DNA from 4 places in the Modestobacter sp. L9-4 genome. Region 3 is predicted to be linked to each of the others. Evidence: predicted binding sites of a transcription regulator. Region 3 holds the regulator's gene; each other region holds the start of a gene.

Evidence for each region. Region 3 encodes LexA, which represses DNA repair genes until DNA is damaged. Its sites were predicted from a motif close to TCGAACANNTGTTCGA; they were not measured.
Region 1: a site for LexA is predicted at 1,572-1,587, ahead of KUM42_RS15925 (HNH endonuclease signature motif containing protein). Genes of this name have one in related genera too.
Region 2: a site for LexA is predicted at 1,645-1,660, ahead of KUM42_RS03675 (HNH endonuclease signature motif containing protein). Genes of this name have one in related genera too.
Region 4: a site for LexA is predicted at 3,605-3,620, ahead of KUM42_RS03935 (HNH endonuclease signature motif containing protein). Genes of this name have one in related genera too.

The regions. Positions count from the first base shown of each region.
Region 1 covers NZ_CP077800.1:3,368,749-3,373,302, reverse strand. The annotation lists gene KUM42_RS15930 (hypothetical protein) at 1-273, opposite strand, end outside; gene KUM42_RS15925 (HNH endonuclease signature motif containing protein) at 339-1,553, opposite strand; gene KUM42_RS15920 (M48 family metalloprotease) at 1,756-3,414, opposite strand; gene KUM42_RS15915 (CCA tRNA nucleotidyltransferase) at 3,607-4,554, opposite strand, start outside.
Region 2 covers NZ_CP077800.1:775,933-780,486, reverse strand. The annotation lists gene KUM42_RS03690 (MFS transporter) at 1-44, opposite strand, end outside; gene KUM42_RS03685 (alcohol dehydrogenase catalytic domain-containing protein) at 77-1,087, opposite strand; TPP riboswitch at 1,078-1,188, opposite strand; gene KUM42_RS03680 (hypothetical protein) at 1,193-1,396, opposite strand; gene KUM42_RS03675 (HNH endonuclease signature motif containing protein) at 1,680-2,891, shown strand; gene KUM42_RS03670 (DUF6518 family protein) at 3,134-3,784, opposite strand; gene KUM42_RS03665 (hypothetical protein) at 3,949-4,107, opposite strand; gene KUM42_RS03660 (amidohydrolase family protein) at 4,292-4,554, opposite strand, start outside.
Region 3 covers NZ_CP077800.1:969,660-974,213, forward strand. The annotation lists gene nrdR (transcriptional regulator NrdR) at 1-163, opposite strand, end outside; gene KUM42_RS04485 (LysM peptidoglycan-binding domain-containing protein) at 431-1,051, opposite strand; gene lexA (transcriptional repressor LexA) at 1,363-2,163, shown strand; gene KUM42_RS04495 (hypothetical protein) at 2,247-3,320, opposite strand; gene KUM42_RS04500 (phosphatase PAP2 family protein) at 3,292-4,020, opposite strand; gene hflX (GTPase HflX) at 4,142-4,554, opposite strand, start outside.
Region 4 covers NZ_CP077800.1:834,857-839,410, forward strand. The annotation lists gene KUM42_RS03920 (bifunctional diguanylate cyclase/phosphodiesterase) at 1-317, opposite strand, end outside; gene KUM42_RS03925 (ATP-binding protein) at 499-1,593, shown strand; gene KUM42_RS03930 (DUF4234 domain-containing protein) at 1,651-2,172, opposite strand; gene KUM42_RS03935 (HNH endonuclease signature motif containing protein) at 2,382-3,587, opposite strand; gene KUM42_RS03940 (epoxide hydrolase family protein) at 3,772-4,554, shown strand, end outside.

The sequences.
Region 1 (4,554 bases), 1.8 Mb from region 3:
CAGGTCCGGCATCGTGAAGTCGACGACGGCAGCTGCCGGGCTGGCCGCCGCAGCGGGCGCCGGCGCCGGGGTGAGCACGGCCGCGGCCGCGGCGGCGGCCGGGGCCGGGGCGGGGGCCGGCGCGGGTGCCGGCGCGGGTGCCGGGGCGGGAGCGGGCGCCACGACCGTCTGGGTGACCGTGGCCGGGGCGGCGGCGGTCTCGTCGGCCCCGCCGGAGCAGGCAGTGGTGAGCGCGGCGGTCGCCGCGATGGTCATGAGGAGGGTCCTGCGCATGCCAGGACCATCGGCAGCCGCAGGCCCATGCGGAACCGTCACGACCGGAAGGGCTGCCCGCAGGGTCAGGGCAGCAGGGGGCCGATGAGGATCTCGGTGCCGTCAGGTCGCCAGGTGCGCCACCGGTGACCGGGTGGTGCCCCGTCGTCACGTGCCACCCGGAACCCGTGATGGACCTTCGTGTGGTGCCGTTCGCAGAGCAAGGCCGAGTTGTCGAGTGACGTCTCGCCGTCGTTGACCCACTCGACGAGGTGGTGGACGTCGCACCAGTGCGTCGGCGCTCCGCAGCCGGCGAAGACGCAATGTCCGTCCCGCTGCTCCACCGCCTTGCGCAGGTGCGGCGGCACCACCCGGTGCGTCCGGCCCACGTCCAGCGGGAGCCCGTCGGGGCCCAGCACCAGCCGGGTGACCGTCGAGTCGCACGCCACCCACCGCGCCCGAGCCGCCGACAGCGTGGCGCCGAACCCGGTGCGCGCGGCGTCTGGTCCGGTCGCGGGGTCCACCAGGTCCTCGACGTCGACGGTCACGATCACGTGCGGCTTCACCGTGCGCAACGTCGGGAGATGACCACTGGCGAGCTGGTTGTCGCACAGCTGCACCAGCGCATCGGCGTTCTGCTGCGCGCGTGTGCGCTCATCACCCTTCGGCCGGTTCGCCTGCACGATCGACTCGATCGCCGCTTCCACCTTCTCTCCCCCGACGGCATCCAGCTCGAAGCGCCCGGTGACGCTGCCGTCGGCGTGCTTCGCGATCGACAGCCGCCGCCCCTCGGTCGGGTCCGGCTCCGGCCCGTCGGGATCCAGGGCGTCCGCGAAGCGCTGCACCGCCACCTTGAGCACGTCGTGCGATGCGCCCGCCGCGATGGTCGCCCAGTCCCGGTCGAAGGCGCCGAGGTCGACGTCCTGCTCCTGGGCGCGGGCAACGTCGGCCGGACGCACGGCGTCGGCCACCAGGTCGACCTGCGCGGCGGTGACCTCCCCGTCAGCGAAGCCGGTGGCCACCGCCGGGAAGTGCTCCAGCACACGGCCGGACCGCACGAGCTTCGACGCATCGTTCGGGGCGAGCCGCGCATGCCCGATCAGCCACGACCGCATGCTCTTCAGCCCGTCGTGCTCGGCGGCCTGGGTCAGCTCCCCGTGCCGCACCGTGCGGGTCAGCTCCGCCGCCACCCGGTTGGCCAGCTGCACCAGCGCCGCCGTCCGCTCCAACGTCTGCCCGTTCGTCAGCCCGTGCAGGTCCTCGGCCGCGAGCGCGTCGACGGCCGACCGGATCTCGCTCACGGACACCTCCCGACGCATTCGAACACTTGTTCGAATCCTACCGCCGCGAGCAGTCGCCTACAACCCGAAAGACCAGCTCAGGCGCCTGTCCACAGATCCGGCCGCACCCTTGACAGCGGCGCGGACGGCACCGGTGACGAGCTCACGCGCCGGCCTCACGCAGTGCACGGGCCGGTCCTCCGTACGCGGACGACCGGCCCGGTCAGGCGGCGAGTGCCATGACGAGCCAGGCCGCGCCGCCGACAGCCGCGATCAGCACCGAGGCGGCGTAGGCGACGACCCACTGGAACCCGCGCACGCGCTCCCCCACGGCCGGCACCATCTCCCGCAGCTCGAGCACCGGCGCCGGGCTGCGCCGGTACCAGCCGCGGACGACGACGTCGGTGTCCAGCAGCTCCGGCACCCGCAGCAGGCCGAAGAGGCTGCGGGCGAAGGGCCAGGGCTGCAGGTAGAGCACCGGCACGAAGCCGGACTCGTCCTGGACGACGAGGTCGGGGCTCAGCACGTAGCCGGGGGTCCCGCGGCCGATGACCCGCCCGCGCACCTCGACGGGCAGGCCGGTGACCGGGCTGGCGTCGAGCCGGGTGAGCAGCTCGGTGACCCGGGCGACCGGCCGGCTGGGTGCGAGCGGGCGGCTGAAGGCAGTGCGCACGAACAGCGCGACCCCGCCGACGGTGGCGGCCTGCGCGAGCAGCAGCCAGTGGTGCGATCCCCAGCCGACAGCACCGACGAGCAGCGCGATCAGCGGCAGGTACCGCACCGGCAGCTCGAGGAAGAAGCGGCGCCGCGCGCGGGTGACCTCCGGGCCGACGCAGGACTGCGCGACCTCGTGGGCGCTCCACCGCGTCGGGGCGCCGGGCAGGCCGCTGTCCTCCAGGGCGGCGATGCGTCGCACGATCAGCGGGTGGGTGCTGAACAGCTGGGTCCAGCGCGCCCACGGGTTGCAGGTGTCCCAGCGCAGCGCGCCGATCACCTCGCGCGGGTCCAGCCCACGCTCGCGGGCGGCCAGGACGGTGGCGCCCTGTGCCTGGTCGGCGATGCCGAGGACGCCGACCGACCGCATCCGCTGGTGCCGACGGTCCTCCTTGGCCAGGACCTTCTGCCGCTCCTTGTCCTTGCCCTCCTTGGCCTCGTGCGCGGCGGACGCGCGCTGGGCGTCGACCTGGCCCATGCCGTAGCCGATGGCGACCAGCGCCGAGCAGAGCGCGTCGCCGTCCCCGGTGACCGAGCAGCTGTAGTGGTCGGCACCCAGCTCGCGGGCGCGGCTGAGGGAGAGCACGACCAGCTGGGAGAACAGATAGCCGACGTAGCTGACCACTGCGGGGATGGCCGTGTTCGCGTTGTTGCTGCCGCGCAGCGACAGGTAGACGAAGTACAGGACGATCGGCACGGTGCCGGCGACCGCCATGGCCAGGACGTCGTTGTGCTTGACGTGCCCGACCTCGTGGCTGACGACGGCGTCCAGCTCGCGCTCGTCGAGGCGCTCGAGCAGGCCACGGGTGACGTAGATGCGGGCGTTGCCGCGGGTGTGGCCGAACGTGAAGGCGTTGGGCGTCCCGTCGTCGACGATGCCCAGCCGCACCGGCTTCAGCCCGGCCTCCGCGCACCGCCGGGCGACGATCTCCCCGACCTCGTGCCGGGTGTCGTAGCGGTCGCCGACCCACTCGATCCGCTGCGCCGGGATGAGCCACTGCACGAGGTAGGGCGCCAGCGCGTACTGCCCCGCGACGACCAGGACGGCGACCAGGATCGGCACCCAGACCGGGACGCCGAGGCTGATGAGCACTGCGCCACCGGCGGCCAGCAGTGCGGCGAGCAGGCCGAGTGAGAGCGCGGAACGGCGGAGCACGTAGCCGGTCATGGAGTTGTCTTCCCGAGCGTCGACGACAGAACGCAGTGCTGGTCCCCCGCGGCCCGCAGCATGATCACGCGTCGCGCTGGCCCAGATGCTGGCGCGTGCGGACTCCGTGCGCAATCGATCTGCGTGCCGACACCCGGACGTGTACGACCATCGGCCCAGGCCGGTGTGTCCCTCGGCGCACGGGCCGGGGTCCTACGGCCGTCGGCCCTCGGCGAGGAGCCGGCCGAGGCGCCCGTCGGCCTCGGCCCGGGCCAGCCAGGCGACCGCGCCGTCCCGGTCGATGAACTCACCGTCGTCCTGGGCGGTGAGGGCGGCGCGCATGACGGGGGCGAAGTGCGGACCCGGCCGGATGCCGAGGGCGATGAGGTCGCTCCCGCGCAGCAGGAGCCCGCCCGCTCGCTCGTCCACCCCCGCGGACCCGGCCACCTCCAGCCAGGACGTCGTCGGGTTGGGCCCGGAGCCGGTGCCGCGGCCGGCGTGGTCGGCGCCACAGACGAGCGACCACTCCGCGATCGAGGCCGGCTCGAGGCGGCGGGCGAGCCGGCGCACCGCGGCGGAGCTGGGCCGGCCACCCGTGGTGATGGCCGTCATGTGCTCCCGCACGATCGGGGTGATCCGGGCGACCAGCGCGGACGGCGCACCGATCGACGCCAGCAGCTCCTCGACCGGCGCGACCCCGCCCTCGGCGTGACCGTGCGAGGTGATCCGCCCGTCCGCCCGGTGCTGCGTGTACCGGGCCTTGCCCAGGTCGTGCAGCAGCGCACCGAGGACGACGACGGCGCGGTCGTCGCCGGTGAGCCCGGCCTCGTCCGCCAGCGCCGCCGCCGCGTCGCCCGCGAGCCCCGAGTGCACCAGCGCGTCCCCCTCCGGGTGCCAGCGCGGGTCCTGCAGCACGCCGTCCAACCGGGCCAGCTGCGGGACCGACGCCAGCCAGCCCGACTCCCGCAGGGCGGCCAGCGCGGCGCTGAGGAACCGCCCCTTCTCGGCGAGCTTGCGCCACTCACCCCAGACCCGCTCCCGGGGCAGGTCGGCGTACGCCGGCGCCAGGCTCCGGCACAGCTCAGCGGTCTCCGGCGCGAGCCGGAAACCGAAACGCGCCGCGAACTGGACGCCGCGCAGCACCCGCAGCGGGTCGTCGGA
Region 2 (4,554 bases), 190 kb from region 3:
ACCTCGCGGGGGAGGGGATCGGCCTTGCTGCTGCGTCTGGCCACGGGGGCCGATCCTGGCACGGGCCCCCGACGGGTCAGGGGTGCAGCACCAGCCGCCCGGTCACCTCGCCTGCGCGCAGCCGGTCCAGGGCCTCGTTGACCTGGGACAACGGCATCGTCGCCGCGACCGGCGGGGTCAGCTGCCCGCTCGCGGCCAGGGAGACGGCGGCCTCCAGCTCGGCGAGGGTGTTGCCGACGCTGGCGATCACCCGCTGCTCGGCGACCACCATGCCCAGCGGGCTGACGGTGAGGGAGTCTGCGCTGTAGCCGACCAGCACGAGCCGCCCGCGGCGGCCGAGCACGCCGGTGGCCAGCTCCAGCGTCGCGGTCACGCCGGCCAGCTCGACGACGACGTCGGCGCCCTGCCCGCCTGACAGCCGGGTCACCGCCTCGGCGGCGTCGGCGGGGGAGACCGCGGCGGTGGCGCCGGAGCGCAGCGCGGCCTCGCGGCGGGCGGCGTCCCGGCTGACCGCGATCACCGTGGCCCCGCGCCGGCGTGCGTCCTGGACGACGGCCAGCCCGACGCCGCCGCTGCCGAGCACCACGACGACCTCGCCGGGTTCGACCGCGGCCTCGGTGAGCGCGTGCACCGCCGTCGTCCCGGCGCAGCACAGCGGTGCGGCCGCGTCGAAGGACACCTCGTCGGGCAGCCGCACCAGGCAGTGCGCCGGGACGACGAGCTGCTCAGCGAAGGCGCCGTCGGCGGCGAAGGCGAGGACGCCGCGCGGGGCGAGGCACAGGTTCTGCCGGCCGCGCAGGCACCAGCGGCAGCTGCCGCAGAACAGGTAGTAGTAGACGGCGACCCGGTCGCCGGGTGCCCAGCCGGTGACGTCGGCGCCGACCGCGTCGACCACGCCGGCGGCCTCGTGGCCCAGCGTCATCGGCGTCCGGGACGGCGCGTAGAGCCCGTCGGTGAAGTGCAGCTCGGTGCCGCAGACGCCGGCGGCGTGCACCCGGACGCGCACCTCGTCGGCGGCGGGCTCGGGCACCGGGACGTCGTCCAGGGCGAGTGGCTGGTGGGCTCCGTGAAAGTGCGCCGCGAGCATCGGGCAGCTCCCTCCGCCGGCATGGACCGGATCAGGTGTGGACGGTCGGCGGGGTTCGTCCGCTCTTCTCAGCCCGCGCCCGGGCTCCCGTGTGCACGGGGGAACCTACTCGGGCTGCTCCAGCGGGTCGACGCGGCGGAGGAAGCCGCGGATCGACAGGTGGTCGGAGAGGGAGTCGCGGTGCGCGGGGCAGGCCGCCCAGACCTTCTCGCGGTCGGGTGTGTGGATCTTCGGGTTGTTCCAGATCAGCCGGTAGGACGCCGGTTCCCGGCAGCCCTTCGCCGAGCAGATCACCGGGTCGGTCGTCACGTGGGCGATTGTGCCGGGCCCTTCCGGGAGCCCGTGGGCGGTCGGCAGGCCGGGCTGACGAGCCGGTGCGTCGGCGGGCTGGGTGCGAGTCCGGACGTCGCTGGGCGCCCGACGCGGTGGCCGCCGCTGCGTGCTGCCGGGTCGCGAGAAGTCGGTCGACGGTCTGCTGTCAAGACACGGCCCAGATCTGTGGACAAGCCGCTGAGCTGCGGTTTCGTCTTGAGTGACATCCCGATCTGCCGTACCATTCGTACACGTGTTCGAACGGCGGACGGGGGTGGTCGTGAGCGAGTTGCGGTCGGCTCTGGAGGCCCTGGGTGCCGAGGACCTGACGTCGTCGTTCGGCGGGCCCCTGCTGGATCGACTGGCCCCTCTGCTGCAGGCGCACAACCAGCTGTCCGCGGAGATCGCCCGCACGGTGCGTGAGTGCGAGCTGACCCAGGCGCCGGAGCGCGACGGCCTGAGGTCGATGCAGTCCTGGCTCATCGGCCACGGGCTGCTGTCCAAGGGCGATGCGGAGCGCTTCGTGCGGGCCGGCCGGGTGGGCGAGCGGATGCCGGCGGTGGCTGCTGCGGCCTCGGAGGGGTCGGTGACCGCAGCGAAGGTGGTGGAGATCGGCCGCAAGCTGACCCCAGCGCGACTGGCGGCTGCGGTGGAGCAGGGCCATGACATGGCCGAGGTCGACGGCGCGATGGCCCTGGTGGCGGCCACGCAGACGCACGAGAAGCTGGCCGAGTTCGTGGCCTCCTACGTCGCCGGGGTCGACCCGGACGGGCCGGAGCCCGACCCGACCGAGGGCCGCCGGTTCTGGATGTCCAGGGGCGAGCACGGCTGGGACTTCGGCGGCCACCTCGACCCGGTGGCGGGGGAGAAGGTCGCCACGGCGGTGGAGTCGATCGCGCAGGCCGACCGCCCGAAGGGCGATGACCGGACGCGGAGCCAGCAGAACGCCGACGCGCTCGTGCAGCTGGCCGAGAACCAGCTCGCCTCCGGCAACCTCCCGGTGCTGCGCACGGTCAAGCCGCACGTCGTCGTCACGATCGATGTGGAGGACCTCGTCGACCCGGCCACCGGCCCGGAGGCGGCCCGCACCGGCTTCGGCTCGACCTTGTCGGCGGCCCGAGCGCGCGGGGTGGCGTGCGACTCGACGGTCACCCGGATCGTGCTCGGCCCCGACGGGCTCCCACTGGACGTGGGTCGGACGCACCGGGTGGTGCCGCCGCACCTGCGCCGGGCGGTGGAGAACCGCGACGGGCACTGCGTGTTCGCCGGGTGTGGTGCACCGACGCACTGGTGCGACGTCCACCACCTGGTGGAGTGGATCAACGACGGCGAGACGTCACTGGACAACTCGGCGCTGCTCTGTGAACGGCACCACACCAAGGTCCACCACGGGTTCCGCGTCCAGCGTGACGACGGGGCGCCGCCCGGTCACCGGTGGCGGACCTGGCGACCTGACGGCACCGAGATCCTGATCGGCCCGCTCCTCACCTGACGGCTCGCTTGCCGACAGCTGTGCGCCGGCGTGCCCGCGCGGCTTCGTCGTGGCCGACGTCGCCGTGTCGTCGTGCGGCTCTGTCGTCGTGCCGCTGTGCCGTCATGTGGCTGTGCCGTCATGTGGCTGTGCCGTCATGTGGACGTGCCGACTGGCCGATGTGTCACCCGGTCGTTGCGTCGCCCGATGTCCCGGCGTCCCGCGGAGCCCGCAGTCGGCGGGGGGAGTGGCGTCCGGCCGGGTCAGAGCGAGCCGGGGAGGAGGAGTTGCTCAAGGAGATCGGGGGCGGAGACGAGCAGCCAACCGGCGGCGGCTGCGGGCAGGGTCCACAGTGCGATCTCGGCGAGCTGCCGTGGGGAGCGGACGGCGACCGCCAGCACCACGACCGCGGCCAGCGCAGCGAAGCCGACCACGACGGTGGCGTCCTCCGCGTAGTTGGTGCTGCGGCGGTAGGCGTCGGCGGCGAGGAGGCCGAGCGCAGCTGCGGCCGAAGCGGCGCCGGCGTGACCGGGACGGCCGATCCGGCAGAACGCCCAGCCGAGCAGTGACCCGGCCACGACCGCCAGGACCAGCCACTGGACCAGCTGATCGAGGTCCGCCGAGTACGGCATGCCGGGGTACTCGACCCCGTACATCACGTCCTTGCCGACGTAGAAGGCCACCACCGCGGCCGCCAGGGCCAGGACCGACCGCAGTACCGCCTCCCGCACCGGCCGCCGCGCGCTCAGCAGTGCCAGCAGTGCGATCCACATCCCGAAGGTGTGCGCCAGCGGACGGAACGCATCCCCGTAGTAGGCCCAGGCTGCGAACGCGCCGGTGACCAGGCCGCCGGCGGCCGCGGACACGGGCCCGGCTGCGGCCTGGGCGCGAGGGGGGACGGTCAGCTGTGCCACGGGTGCTCCTCGGCTCGGGTGCGGGCGAGCCTGGCAGAGCGGCACCCTCCTCGGGAGGTGGCACGCAGGGGAACCGGTACGGGATCGTCACTCCACCGCGCGGCGACGGCCCGAGCCGGGGGCTGCGCGTCCTCGTGCAGGACGGCGCAGCCACCGGCGCGCGGTCAGTGGTGCGCGGCGGTGCGGCGGACCCAGCCGAAGGCGGACGTCGCCACGAAGAGGACGGCGCCGACCACGAGCAGCCAGAACAGGCCGTGGACGACCGCCCCCACCACCATCAGCACCACCCAGGCGACGAGCAGCAACGCGATCAGACCCAACATCGGGATCTCCTCTCCAGTGCGCCCGGGCTGACGTGTCCGGGCGCTGAGGACAGGACTACTCGCGCACGCTGGGTGCCGCCTCGACGTCGGCGGCGAGGTCGCTGGACGTCCGCTGGGACGCCTCGGCCCGCCTTCGGCTGCCGCTCGGCGTCTCGGTCGGCGCCCGCGTGAGCCCGCCTGGCAGCTACCCGGCCACAACCTGGCCGCGGCTGACGACCAGCGCCAGCGTCTCCTCCGGCTTCGACAGGACGCGGACGTCGACCGACGGGTCGGTGCGGCAGAGCAGGACGTCGGCGGCCGCGCCCGGGGCAAGCACGCCCAGCCGACCTGGCTCACCGAGCAGCTCGGCGCCGACCAGCGTCGCGCTCTCCAGCACGTCCCACGAGGACTGCACCGCCGCCCGCAGGGTGAACTCGCGGTTCTGCTCGGCCGCCATCGGGCCCAGCA
Region 3 (4,554 bases):
TGACGCCGCTGCGCTTGACGACGGCGAGCACCGGCTCCTCCACCGTGGTGAAGCGCCGCCCGCACACCGGGCAGGACCGGCGGCGGCGCGTGCTGGCGCCCTCGTCGGTCTCCCGCGAGTCGACGACCCGGCTGTCGGGGCTGTGGCAGAAGGGGCAGCGCACCGGGGCACCTCCTCGATCGGCGGGCCGCCGGAGCGACCGTGGTGACGCGCCCTGTGGACCGGCCGGGGGACATCCGGTGGATGTCCTGGGGCTGACCTGGGGACGCGCCTGTGGAGAGGAACTACATCTCTGTCACACAAGATGTTGGGGTGAGGTTAGCCCCGCACCACTACAGGTACAACCCCTGGGCCCCGGCGCGTCTTCCTGAGACGCACCCGCCCCGCCCGTACCAGGCACTTTCCCCGGACACGCCGGGCGCAGCGCCGGTCAGGGCAGCTGGAGCTCGGCGCCGGGCAGGAGGTCGACGCTGTCGAGGCCGTTGAGGGCGACGATCGCGTCGATCACCGCGCGCGGGTCCTCCTCGGGCGCGACGGCGCGGGCGATGGACCACAGGGAGTCCCCCGACCGGACGACGAACGTGTCGGAACCGGCCAGCTGCAGGCCGCTCTCCCGGTTCATCTCGACGTGCACGACCGTGGCCGCGGCGAGGGACAGCCCGATCGCGATCGACAGCCCGGCGACCACCCGCTGACCGCGCGCGGTGAGCCGCAGCGGCGGCGGCGGCCGGCGGACCCCCGACCGCTCCCGTCCCGCCGCGGGGCGGGGCTCGGTGGCGCAACCGCCACGGACGGCCCGCCCGGCCGGGAGCCCGTCGAGCCGCGCCGGGCGGGCCCCCGGGCGGGCCGCGTCGCGCCGGGCGGTGGCGGGCGCGGCCGGCTGCGGCCCACGGCCGGTCGCCGCCGGGACACGGGCGGCGACCCGGCGGGCTGCGGCCACGGGCCGCCACGGCGACGGCGGCGTGGGCGCCGGTACGGGTGCCCCGGGGGCGGAGGACACGGAGGCGGCGGACACGGGGACGGGGGCGTCGAGCTGCTGCGGGCTGACCATCGGGGTGCTCCTGGAGGTCTGGCGGTGGGACGTCGTCGGGCGTCCGGCGCGAGCGGGCGGTCCCCCCGAGGCCGGCCACCGGGAGGTGGTCGCCTCGAACGCCTGTTCGAATCGAACGTCTGTGCGATGTCTACCGCATCCCTCCGACAAGTCCCACCCCTGACGCGCGACATCTTCGAACAGGTGTTTGAACAACACCGGTGTAACCCGCTACCGTGACACCGAGATCGCTGACCGGACAGCTCTCCCGGCCCCAGGCGCCGGGTGGGCCACTGGGTACCGCTGCCCCGGCAGCCGGACGAGGAGGACACATGGCGGCCGACGGCCCCACGGCAGGCGGCACGAGCCCCTCGCGACGCACCCGCGCGACGGCCCAGGCCGCCGACGCCACCACCGGGACCGGGGCGGTGGCCGCGGTCCGCGAGTTCCCCGACCGCGGGGAGGCCGGCGACGGCCTGACCCAGCGTCAGCGCCGGGTGCTCGAGGTCATCCGCGACTCCATCGACCGCCGCGGCTACCCGCCCTCGGTCCGCGAGATCGGCGAAGCCGTCGGGCTGTCCTCGGCCTCCTCGGTGGCCCACCAGCTCTCGGTGCTGCAGCGGAAGGGCTGGCTGCGCCGCGACCCGAACCGGCCGCGCGCCCTGGACGTGCGGATGCCCGGTGAGACCACCGTCATGGCCGAGTCGCCCGCCGAGACGCAGGCCACCGCTGCTGCTGCCGACGAGACGAGCAACCCGCGGCCCACGTACGTCCCGCTCGTCGGGCGGATCGCCGCCGGTGGCCCGGTGCTGGCCGAGCAGGCGGTGGAGGACGTGTTCCCGCTGCCCCGCGAGCTGGTCGGCGAGGGCACGCTCTTCATGCTCAAGGTCGCCGGTGACTCGATGGTCGAGGCGGCCATCTGCGACGGCGACTGGGTCGTCGTCCGTCAGCAGCCCACCGCGGAGAACGGCGAGATCGTCGCCGCGATGATCGACGGCGAGGCGACGGTGAAGACCTACAAGCGCCGCGACGGCCACGTCTGGCTGATGCCGCACAACCCGGCGTACGAGCCCATCCCCGGCGACGACGCGACGGTGCTCGGCCGCGTCGTCACCGTGCTGCGCCGGGTCTGACCAGTCGGCCCACCGCTGCCCCTCGGGCAGCGGTGGGCCACAGCGGCACCACCAGGGCCCCCTCGCAGGCGAGGGGGCCTTCGTCAGGCCTGGCGACGGCGGAACCGGCCGCCGATCCAGATGAGCCCCGTCGCCACGCCGGCGGCGATCAGCCCGGCCGTGACCGGACCGACCGGACGGGACGGGTCGGCGGCCTCGGCTGGCGCCGCGGCGGCAGCACCGTCGTCCCCGGCTGCGGGCGGCGCGGGCGCGAGGTCGCCGGCGACCGGCACCAGGGTCACCGCCGCCGGCAGGCTCTCGCTGCTGACCAGGAGGCTCCGCTCGTCACCGGCGAACGCGATCGCCTCGCCCTGCGGGGAGTCCGGCAGCGGCACCCGCACCGGCGACCCGCTGAGCGCCCCGGTGACGTCCGAACCGGTCAGCGGCCACACGTAGGCGTCGGTGTAGGTGCGCAGGGCGATGCGCTGCCCGTCGGCGGAGACCGCTCCCCCGGTGACCAGCAGCTGGCCCGCCCGTCCGACCGGCCCCCCGGGCGTGCCGGTGAGGGTGAAGCCCATGCCGAGCACCCGGGTCATCGGCACCGTCGCACCGTCGGCCAGGGGGGCGTCGGGCCGGTAGACCGAGCTGGCGCCGAGCACCTCCTTGGTCACCAGGTACGGCGTCCCGTCCGGGGCCAGCAGGAGGGCCTCGGCGTCGTGCGCACCGTCGGGGTAGGTCAGCCGGGTCAGCGTGCTGCTGCCGTCGGTGCGCAGCCCGATGAGCGCGACGGTCTCCCGCTTCTGCTCGTTGTCCCCGGTGTCGGCCAGCCAGACCGTGCCGTCGGCGCCCACGGCGAGGTCCTCGGGGTCGTAGGGGTCGACGTCGGCGGTGCGCACCTCGCCGACCGTGCACGCGCCGTCGAGCGCGTAGACCTCCACCCGGTCGCCACCGTCGTTCATCGCCAGCATGCCGTCGCCCACGCCCACCAGCCCGGAGAGCTCGGGCAGCCGCGGGTCGGTGATCTCGCACCGCGTGGTGGGGGCGCCGTACGCCTCGGCCGCGACGGCCGGGGACACCGGCAGCACGACCAGCAGGCCCAGGGGTGCGGTCAGCGCCGCGCCGGCCACCCGGGTGCGGCGGCGGGCGCGGTCACGACGGCTGTCGGCCCGCTCGAGCACGGGCCCAGCGTGACACCGGCAGCGTGTCGAGCGCATGAACCACGCCCAACAGCAGCACGCCGACGGCCAGCCCGGCCAGCACGTCGCTGACCCAGTGGAAGTTGAGCGCGACCATCGCGATGCCGCTGACGAAGGGTCCCGCGACGGCGAGCAGCCGGGCGGCCCGCTGCACCCACGCCGGCAGCCCGAACTCCACGGCCTGCCAGCGCGCCACGCCCCACATGAGGACCGCGTTGGTGACGTGACCCGACGGGTAGCTGCCGCCCCCGCGGTGGAAGTACGAGCCGGGGTACTCCGGGGCGGTGCGGCCGGTGCCCCACTTGAACGCGTAGACGACGGCGGTGAGCAGCACCAGCGCGGCCAGGATCCGCAGCGCCGGTACGTACGTGCGCCGCCGGACGGCGGTCCAGGCGACGAGCCCGGCCAGCACGATGAGGACGGTGCCGCGGCCACCGGCCTGGGTGAACACCCACACCGGCCAGTAGAGGGCGGAGTGGCGCAGGTCCCAGCCGTCGACGACGCCGGACACCCGCAGGTCCAGCGCCTCCAGCACCCCACCGGTCAGCAGGTCGACCGTCACGGCCACCAGGACGACGGCGGCGACGGCGAGCAGCCACCACGGCGGGCGGCCGGTGCCGGTCACCGGCGCGGCGGCGTCCTCGGGCCGGGTCAGCGGTCGCGACGCTCCGCTGCTGGCCACCGCGTCACCGTACCGGCCCCGACCGCGCGTCCCGGGAACGCAGCAGGGCCGCGCCGCGGTGCGGCACGGCCCTGCTGCTGACCCCGCCGCACCCACCGGGCGGTGGTGGCGGGGTCCTCGCTCAGACCTCGAGGGCCGGTGCGGGGTAGGGCTCCAGCAGGGCGGCCAGCCCCGCGTCGACCTGCGCCACCAGCCGGGTGCCCTCGGCCTCGTGGACCTCCTCGAGCACCTCGCCGTCCCGGTGCACCTTGGCGACCAGGTCACCGCGGTCGTAGGGCACGAGCACCTCGACGTGCACGGCGGGGTGCGGCAGCCGCGCGGCGATCACGTCGCGCAGCGCCTCCAGGCCCTCACCGGTGCGGGCGGAGACCCAGACCGCGCCGGGCAGCGCCTGGCGGAGCAGGAGGACGTCCTCCTCGCTCATCGCGTCGACCTTGTTGACCACGATCAGCTCGGGGACCGAGGAGGCGTCGATGTCGGCCAGCACCGTGTGCACGGCGTTGATCTGGCCCAGCGGGTCGGCGTCGGACCCGT
Region 4 (4,554 bases), 130 kb from region 3:
AAGGACATGAGGGTGGCCGCAGCCATGGCGGTGGCCGGGTCGGGGCTGACCAGGATCGCCACCACGATCAGCACCGACGCCGAGGCGACGGCGACGTGGAAGGCGTTGCGCGGCCAGCGCGGCCCCCAGCGGACGGCGATGCCGGCGCAGGCCAGCACGCTCGCCGACAGCGCGACCATCGACCAGCGGACCTGCACGGTGAAACCGGTGTTGAGCGCAGCCAGCAGCCCCGCGACCGCGGCGAAGACGTAGAACGTCGCCAGGGTGCGGGTCATCATGCGGGGTGTCGCCACCGCAGGCGCCGTCGACCAGCTCACCTGTCGATCATCGGCTCGACCACCGACAACTTGATCGTGTCCCGCCCGTCGGCTCCCCCACTCACCCGGCGGAGCTACGCACGGGCTGCGCGCCCGAGGGCAATGCGTTGGATCGTGTCGGTGCCGGCACGTACGTTCCAGCGGCTCCCCTCCCCGCCCCGAACGGAGACCTGCCGTGACGATGCCGAGCACCGGCCCGGCCCCGCACGTCCTCGTGCCACGGCTGTCGCTGGACTACCTGGACGACGTCGCCACGGCGCTGATGGTGCAGGCCCAGTGGACCGGGGCGATGCCGTACCACCGCGCCGACTCCGTGCCCGGCGCCGTCGAGGACCTGGCCGCGCTGGTGCCCGAGGGCGCCGTGGTGCGGGTCGACCAGCGGTTCGACCACCACGCCTCGCTGTGCGTCGAGCTGCCCGGGGTGCTGCTGGAGCTGGAACGGCGGGGCAACGTCACGCGGGTGCGGGCGGTGGGCGCGACCGCGACCGGTGTCGAGTCGGTGGTCGCCTCGGCGATCGCGGCGGCCCGCACCGCGGTGACGGTGCCGGAGGACACGGTGCGCATGCGCTTCTGGTCCGCGTCGAAGGACGGCGACGGGTCGATGTCCTCCCGTGAGGTGACGGCGCCGGCGTGGTCGGAGGTCGCCGGCAACTACGCCGCGCGCACCGCTGCCCGGCTGGGTGGGCTGATGGGCTTGCCGGACGTGTCCGGGCGGGCCGGCCGGCTGGTGCTGTGGCACGGCGAGCCGGGCACCGGGAAGACGACGGCGGCCCGGGCGCTGAGCCGTGAGTGGTCGGGGTGGGCCGACGCCCACTACGTGACCGACCCCGAGCGGCTGTTCGAGGACCCCGGCTACCTGCTGGAGGTGGCCGGCGTCGACCAGGACACCCGGGAGCGCAGGGACGACAAGCGGTGGCGGGTGGTGATCGCCGAGGACTGCGACGAGTACCTGCGCACCGATGCGAAGCTGCGGGCCGGGGCGTCGCTGGGCCGGCTGCTCAACCTCTGCGACGGGATCCTCGGCCACGGTCTGCGGGTGGTGGTGCTGCTGACCACCAACGAGGACGTCGGCAGCCTGCACCCGGCGATCACCCGGCCGGGACGGTGCCTGAGCAGGGTGGAGTTCGCCCGGCTCGCGCACGCCGAGGCGCAGGCGTGGCTGGGTGCGGCCGCCACGGCACCGCCCGGGTCGGCGACCCTGGCGGAGCTGTACGCGCTGCGCGAGGAGCGCGCCGACCACAGCGACCGGGCACCGGACATCGGCGGCTACCTCTGACCGGAACGACGACGCCCCGCTCCCGTGTCCGGGAGCGGGGCGTCAAGCCGGTCTCGGTCAGACGGCGCCCATGCTGCGCCAGTAGGCGTTGAGCGCACCGTTGGTCTTGATCAGCCAGACCAGCGGGCCGATGAGGATGAAGGAGCCGAGCAGCACCCAGAGTCCGGTCGTGGCGCTGACCGGACGGGGGCGGCCCTGCCGGGCGTAGAGGTTGCCGACCTCGTTGGGCAGCACGAAGGGCGTGACGAGCCCGAAGGTGAAGAGGGCCAGGACCAGGCCGATGGCGCCGCCGACGCCCTCGCCGGAGTGCTGCTTCATCTCCTCGTGCGTGGCGAAGTAGTAGTACAGCGAGTAGAGGCCGAAGGTGATGATGCTCAGCCCGATGACGGCCCAGGTGCTGCGGACCTTGCCCACCGGGCCGAGCGGGCGGCCGTAGGGCGCGACGCCGTGCTGCATCGGCTGCGCCGGGACCATGCCGTACGGCTGCTGCCCGTAGCCGGCGACCTGCTGCTGCGGCGCGTAGTGGGCGGGCGGCGGCGGGGCCGGCGCGTAGGCCGGCTTGGTCGGCTGCTCTTCCATCGCGGACATCGTGGAACCCCCGTTCGAGCCGCCGGCACGTCCGGCAGCGGTCGCAGACGCTAGGCGTCGACCGGCCGCTCGGACCCATTTCCGGACGCATTCGTCCCGCGTCCGGCACATCCGCCCCACCCGTCGCTCGCGCGCGGCCCGGCCGGAGCCGGGCATGCCGACGCGATCGTCCCGCTCGTCGCCCCGGGGCGCGCAGGACGTCAGACCTGCAGGGCAGGACCGATGAGGATCTGCGAGCCGTCGGGGCGGTAGGTGCGCCATCGGCCGTCCGGTGGTCGTTCGACCCGGAACCCGTGATGGACCTTGGTGTGGTGGCGTTCGCAGAGAAGTGCGGAGTTCTCCAGGCTGGTGTCGCCGTGGTCGCGCAGCCACTCGAGCTGGTGGTGGACGTCGCACCAGTGCGTGGGCGCCGAGCAGCCGGTGAAGACGCAGTGCCGGTCGCGGCGTTCCACCGCCCGGCGGATGTGCGCGGGCACCAGCCGCTTGCTGCGCCCGACGTCCAGCGGCAGCCCGTCTGGGTCCAGCACCATCCGGGAGACCTTGGCGTCGCACGCCGCCCACCGGGCCGCCGCCGCGGACATGGTGGCGCCGAAGCCGGTCTCGGCTGCGTTCGCGCCGGTGCTCGAGTCGAGCAGATCGTCGATGCCGATGGTGACGACGAGGTGCGGCTTCTCGCTGCGCAGGAACGGCAGGTCACCACTGGCCAGCTGGTTGTCGCACAGCTGCACGAAGGCGTCGGCGTTCTGCTGGGCGCGGGTGCGCTCGTCGCCCTTCGGCCGCGACGCCTGCACGATCGACTCCAGCGCCGCCTGCACCTTCTCCCCGCCCACCGCGTCGAGGTCGAACCGGCCGGACACGCTGCCGTCAGCGTGCTTCGCGATGCTCAGCCGACGCCCCTCGGTCGGGTCGGGCTCCGGCCCGTCGGGATCGAGTGCGGCGAGGACGAGCTCGACCACCTCCCACAGCCGGGCCGGTGAGTTGATCGCCGCCTCGGCCAGCGCCTCGTCGAAGCCGCCCAGGTCGACGCCCCGCTCCGCTGCCTGCGCCAGCCGTGCGGGCGTGGCGACCTGGGCTGCGACAGCGACCTGGTCGGCGGTGATCGCGCCGGTGGCGAAGCCGGTCGCGACGGCCGGCAGGTGCTCGAGCGCACGCCCGTTCGCGACCAGCTGGACCGCACTGCTCTTCGACCAGCGGGCGTGCCCGCGCAGCCAGGACTGCATCGTCTTCAGCCCGTCGTGCTCGGCAGCGCCGGTCCTCTCGCACTCCCGCACGGTGCGGGTGATCGCGGCGACGAGCGCGGTGTGCGCTCGCAGCAGCGGCGTGAGGCGCTCGAGCAGCTGCGGCCCGAACACCGACGTGAGGTCGTCGGAGACGAGGGCGTCGACCGCCGACTGCAGCTCGTCCATCACACCTCCCGACCCGTTCGAACGCTTGTTCGAATCCTACCGTCAGGCGACCAGGCCAGCAAGACAAAAGTGCTGCTCAGAGGGCCTGATCCGATGTCCGGCGGCACGCCGGACAGGGCGCCGGCCATCCGCACACAGCGCCGTCCAAGACGCATCGTCCGTCGGCAGGTGCGAGGCTCCGGCCATGACCGACGCCGCTCCCCCGCCCGTCGACCAGGCTGTGCTCGACGACCTCCGTCACCGCCTGCAGCGCTGGCGCCGCGTCGAGCTGACCGGCACCGCCGGCTGGGACCGCGGCACCGAGCCCGGCTACCTCGCCGACCTCCTCAACGACTGGGCCACCGACTACGACTGGCGTCCGCACGAGGAGCGCATCCGCGCCCTGCCGTGGGAGCCGACCGCCCGCATGCGGCTGGTGCACCAGCGGGCGGCGGACCCCGGTGCGACCGCCGTCGTCCTGCTGCACGGCTGGCCGGACTCGGTGCTCCGCTACGAGCGGGTACTGCCGCTGCTGACCGACCTGCACGTCGTCGTCCCGGCGCTGCCCGGCTACCCGTTCGCCGCATCCCTGCCCGAGCGCGATCTCTCCTCGGCCGACATGGCGGCGATGGCCGAGGCGATGGCCGAGCTGGGGCACGAGCGGTACGTCGTCTCCGGTGGCGACATCGGCCGCGGGGTGGCCACGGCGCTGGCCGCACAGCACCCCGACCGGGTGGCGGCTCTGCACCTCACCGACGTCCCGACCGGCACTGTGCTGGCCGGTGAACCGGCGGCGCTGACCGACGACGAGCGCGACCTGCGCCGGCAGGTCGAGCGGTGGCGCGAGGCGGAGGGCGCGTACATGCACGAGCAGTCGACCCGGCCGCACACGCTGGCGGTCGCGCTCGGCGACTCCCCCGCCGGACTGGCGGCCTGGATCGTGGAGAAGCTGCGCGCGTGGAGCGACTGCGGCGGCGACGTCGAGTCG